Regions from separate parts of the Pseudoduganella sp. GW821-FHT11H04 genome, predicted to be linked through region 1. Evidence: predicted binding sites of a transcription regulator. Region 1 holds the regulator's gene; the other holds the start of a gene.
The links. The regulator FNR, encoded in region 1, switches genes on or off when oxygen is low (the NO sensors DNR and NnrR bind a similar motif). The targets are predictions, from matches to a motif close to TTGATNNNNATCAA.
Positions count from the first base shown of each region.

Region 1 (2,390 bases):
CATCTCGCCTGGCGTAATAAAGTGATTGACTTAGAGCGCGCTCGAACTTCTAAGATCACCCCATGGAATCCCATCTGAGCATAGAGGAAGTCGCCAAACGCACCGGCCTTACCGCCCACACGCTGCGCTATTACGAGCGTATCGGCCTGATCGCCCCGGTTGGCCGCGCGGCTGGCGGCCAGCGGCGCTATGCGGCCTCCGACCTTGCCTGGATCGAATTCCTGCTGCGTCTGCGAGCCACGCATATGCCAATCGGCAAAATGCAGGCTTTCGCAAAACTACGTGGCGCTGGGGACTCCACGGCCGGCGAACGGCGCCAGATGCTGGAGCAGCATTTGGAGGACGTGCTCGCGGAAATCGAAACGTTGCGGCAATCGGCCGCCACGCTGCAGTGGAAAGTCGAGCATTACCGCTCTTTGGAGCAGTCCCTGGCGTCAGGTTCAACCACTAATGGAGGAATTGCTGATGACCACCAACCCAAACCGTTACGAGCGCGGACTCGAAAAACTGCGTGAGATCGATGGCGAGATCGGAGAACGCGTTGTAGCAAGCCTGGCCGAGATCGCGCCGGATTTTGCCCGCTACCTGATCGAATTCCCGTTCGGCGACATCTATTCCCGCCCCGGCCTCGACCTGAGAAGCCGTGAAATCGCGGTTGTCGCCGCGCTAACGGCAATGGGCAATGCAACGCCCCAGCTCAAAGTCCACATCCAGGCTGCGCTCAACGTCGGCGTGACGCGTGACGAAGTCGTGGAAACCATCATGCAGATGGCCGTCTACGCCGGCTTCCCGGCCGCCCTGAACGGCCTGATGGCCGCCAAAGAAGTCTTCGCGCTGCAATAAAGAAGTTCTTCACGAAATACCGGGAACTATGGGCTCGCTATTCCGTGAAGAACCATAAAAAAGGGGCAGCTGAGCTGCCCCATACACCCCCTACAGGTGAGAAAGCTGGTTCGTGGATCAGGCGACGGCCGCGTATTCTTGCGCCATGCCGCCGGAAGACATGACTTCCAGCTTGTTGCGGTCGATGATGCGCAGGTCGCGGTTATTCAGGACGATCGAGCCATCCTGGCGCAGGCGGGCCAGTTGGCGGCTGACGCTTTCCACGGTCAGGCCGAGGTAGCCGCCGATATCTTCACGCGACATGCGCAGCTGGAAACTGGTCGAGGAGTAGCCACGCTGGGCATAACGGCCCGCGAGGTTGAGCAGGAACATGGCCAGGCGCTGCTCGGCGCGCATATGGCTCAGGAACAGCATTACAGACTGCTCGCGCTGGATTTCGCGGCTCATGGTGCGGTGGAATTGCTGCAGCAGGCCCGGGATCTGCATCACTAATTCTTGCAGGCGGCTGAAAGGGATTTCGCACACTTCGCTATCTTCCAGCGCCACAGCATTGCAGGAATGCTGGCCGTTACCGATCGCTTCCATGCCCAGCAGGTCGCCGGCCATGTGGAAGCCGCCAATCGTCTGTTCGCCGCGCTGATTCACCTGGACGGTCTTGAAGTGGCCAAAACGCACAGCGTACAGGCTGTGGAAGCTGTCGCCGGTCTGGTACAGCGGCTCGTCGCGCCCCACGCGGCGGCGGCGTGCGATGATCTGGTCAAGGCGGGCGACATCGTCTTCGGCCAGGCCTTGCGGCAGGCACAGTCGATTGAAACTGCACAGCGAGCATTTTGCAGCGACTGGTGCGCAGGATTTGGTGGCGTTTGCAGGGGTGATTGGGATGACCGGGCTCATGATGCTGCTCCTTGTTTTCGATGGGAGAAGTATCTCCCTCGGCATCATTTCCCGGTATCAAGCATCCTGTGTAGTTGTTGTAGTGGATCCCCTACAAGGCATCAGATCAGTCCATGCTCCAGAGCGTAGCGCGTCAGCTCAGCATTGCTGGACATGCCCATTTTCTCGAGGATGCGGCTGCGGTAGGTGGTCACCGTGTTCGGGCTTAAATGTAGTTTTTCCCCTATGCGAACCAGCGACTCGCCTTGGGCGATAAGCTTGAAAACTTCCAGCTCACGGTTCGAAAGCTCCTCGTGGTCGCCGCTTGGGCCGCCCCCAACCAGGGTTGCCAATTTTTCAAGCAGAGCCGGGCTGACATGCTTGCCGCCGGATGCCGCCTTGCGCACGGCCTCGATCAGGGTCGAGGTCGGGGCATCCTTGGTCAGGTAGCCGGAGGCGCCTGACTTAAGCGCCCGCACGGCGTAAATCTCTTCCGAATAGGTGCTGAGCACCAGCACCGCCATGCGCGGGTATTCGCTGCGCAGGCATTTCAGCAAATCCAGTCCATTCTTGCCCGGCATTTTGATGTCGACCAAAGCGACGTCGAAACTCCGCTCAGCCGCACGTTCCATGGCTTCCACGGCGTTGCCGGCTTCGCCCTCCACGCTGATATC
Region 1 is NZ_JBXARE010000019.1:83,055-85,444, forward strand. Features, by position in the region: gene AC1RTP_RS26250 (bacteriohemerythrin) at 1-17, shown strand, start outside; gene AC1RTP_RS26255 (MerR family transcriptional regulator) at 63-515, shown strand; gene AC1RTP_RS26260 (carboxymuconolactone decarboxylase family protein) at 466-843, shown strand; gene fnr (fumarate/nitrate reduction transcriptional regulator Fnr) at 961-1,737, opposite strand; gene AC1RTP_RS26270 (response regulator transcription factor) at 1,839-2,390, opposite strand, start outside.

Region 2 (2,390 bases), on a different contig from region 1:
ATCGCGGCTGCTATCGATGGAGTGGTAATCAGGCGCCGCCCGACACCCTGATCGTAGTGGCTGTAACGTAGCGCGCCGCCGGCGACAGCAGCCACACCGCCGCCTCCGCAATTTCATCCGGCTCGCCGACGCGCAGCATTGGAATGCGCGAAGCAACGCGTGCCGGACGTCCCGGATCTCCCGACGTGGTGTGGATGTCGGTCTGCGTCGTGCCCGGCGCCACGCCGCAAACGCGGATGCCTTCCGGCGCCACTTCCTTCCCCAGGCCCATAGTAAAGGTATCGACCGCCGCCTTGCTGGCCGCGTAAGTCACATACTCGTTCGGGCTACCCGCCGTCGCAGCGGTGGAGCTGATATTCACGATCACCCCGCCCTGCCCATGCGCGCGGAACGCCGCCAGCGCACGGCGGCTCGCTTGCATCAGTCCCAGTACATTGGTGCGGAACACCTGCTCTACCACAGCGGGCGTGGTATCGCCAAAAGTCCCAAGCCCGCCCGTGATGCCCGCGTTATTCACCAGGCCCGCCACCGGACCCAGTTCACGTTCAACGGTCGTGAACATGCGCTCGATATCCTCATCGCGCGCCACGTCAGCCTGCACCGCCAAAGCCCGGCCCCCGGCCGCCTCAATCTCCGCCACCACCCGCGCCGCCGCCTCGGCATCACGCACGTAATTCACGGCCACCACCCAACCATCCGCCGCCGCAAGCCGCGCAATGGCAGCGCCGATGCCGCGGCTCGCACCGGTAACGATCAGTATTTTTTTCATAGCCGTATTGTATTTGATCTGTGACAGGCGAGAGCCGGTGTTAAGAGCCGCTGCCATAGCAAGAGCCGGTGCCAAGAGCCGGTGCCAGGTCTGACAAATGGACAGCTAGCGCTCTCAGTTGAGGAATATCAAAGCGCGAATTCCACCGGTTTCGCGTATTGAGACAAATCAAAGGTTCCGTGCCTGTGTCCAAATGACAGACCTGGCACCGGCTTTTTGGCACCGGCTTTTTGGCACCGGCTTTTGGCACCGGCTTTATTATCTCCGCAATCGCGGGCTAGTTTTTCGGTTAAAGGGACATGCAAGCAACACCCCAATTGATCTGCGTCATGGAATCCCGATCCCCGTCGCGCGAGACTGGTGGAATTGATAAGGAGACCGCCATGCAACGCCTCGAATGGAGCGCCCTGCTGGAAACCGGCGTGGCTGAGATGGATGCTTCCCACCGCGCCTTGCTGCAAGCCATCCACTCAACCATCGACGCGGACGATAGTTCGCTGCCCGTCCGCATCAACGAACTGCTCGCCGCGCTGGCCGCCGATTTCGCGGAGGAAGAGGCGCTGATGGACCAGTTGTATTACCCCACCGACCACGAACACCGCGCCGCGCACCGCCGGGCATTAGCGGCGCTGCAGCACGCGTTGCCCGTGGCGCATAGCGACCCGGCTGGGGCGCGCGCACTGCTGGAGCGCTTGCCGCGCTGGTTCCTCGGCCACTTGAGCGCCATGGATTTGCCGCTGGCCGTGGCGGTAGAAAACACCAGCCATCCCCATAGCCAACCGTCCAACGCCAAGCTGCGGCAGCAGCTGGCGCAATTGCTACAGGAGCAACAATCTATCTGATTTGACGATACATTGCATCTAAATATATTGGCTTCCGGAATATGTCACTGAGGCATAAGATGACTCCATCAACTACATTCCTTGAAGGAGCCAGACCATGAATACCGATAACAAATACCTGCCACTCGCCGCCCGCATCCTGATGGCTGCTATCTTTGTCCTGAGCGGTATCAACAAGATCGCCAACCCGACCGGCACCATCGGCTATATCAGCGCCATGGGCCTGCCCTTCCCTGAACTGGGCCTGGCTGCGGCCATTGCCATTGAGGTGATTGGCGGCGCGCTGCTGATGGTCGGCTTTTACACCCGCCCTGTCGCCCTGGCGCTGGCTGCGTTCTCGATCATCACTGGCTTGATCTTCCACAGCGCGATCGGTGACCAGAACCAGATGATCCATCTGATGAAGAATTTCGCCATGGCTGGCGGCTTGCTGCAGATCGCTGCTTTCGGCGCCGGTAGCCTGAGCCTCGATGCTCGCCGTAATCCGAGCGCCCTGCGCACTGCCTGATCACTTGCAGGTATGTGGCGGAACACTTTAGACTGCGGCACCTGAAGGAGATCCGTACTGATGTTTCGCCACATTTTGATTCCAAGCGACGGTTCCGCCGCTTCGCAACTGGCAGTGAACGCCGCCCTGCGCATGGCCCGCGAAAGCGGTGCCCGTGTCACGGCGGTTCATGTGCTTCCGGAAGAACCGGCGCTGGCCAGCGTCAGCGCGCCACAGCCGGAGAACACCATCCTGGCCGATATCGCGCGGCAGGCCGCTACCCTGCACGTGA
Region 2 is NZ_JBXARE010000007.1:23,690-26,079, forward strand. Features, by position in the region: gene AC1RTP_RS16585 (NUDIX hydrolase) at 1-28, shown strand, start outside; gene AC1RTP_RS16590 (SDR family oxidoreductase) at 29-769, opposite strand; gene AC1RTP_RS16595 (hemerythrin domain-containing protein) at 1,153-1,611, shown strand; gene AC1RTP_RS16600 (DoxX family protein) at 1,709-2,119, shown strand; gene AC1RTP_RS16605 (universal stress protein) at 2,180-2,390, shown strand, end outside.
Region 2: AC1RTP_RS16595 (hemerythrin domain-containing protein) is a predicted target of FNR. The motif match lies at 928-941, and genes of this name have one in related genera.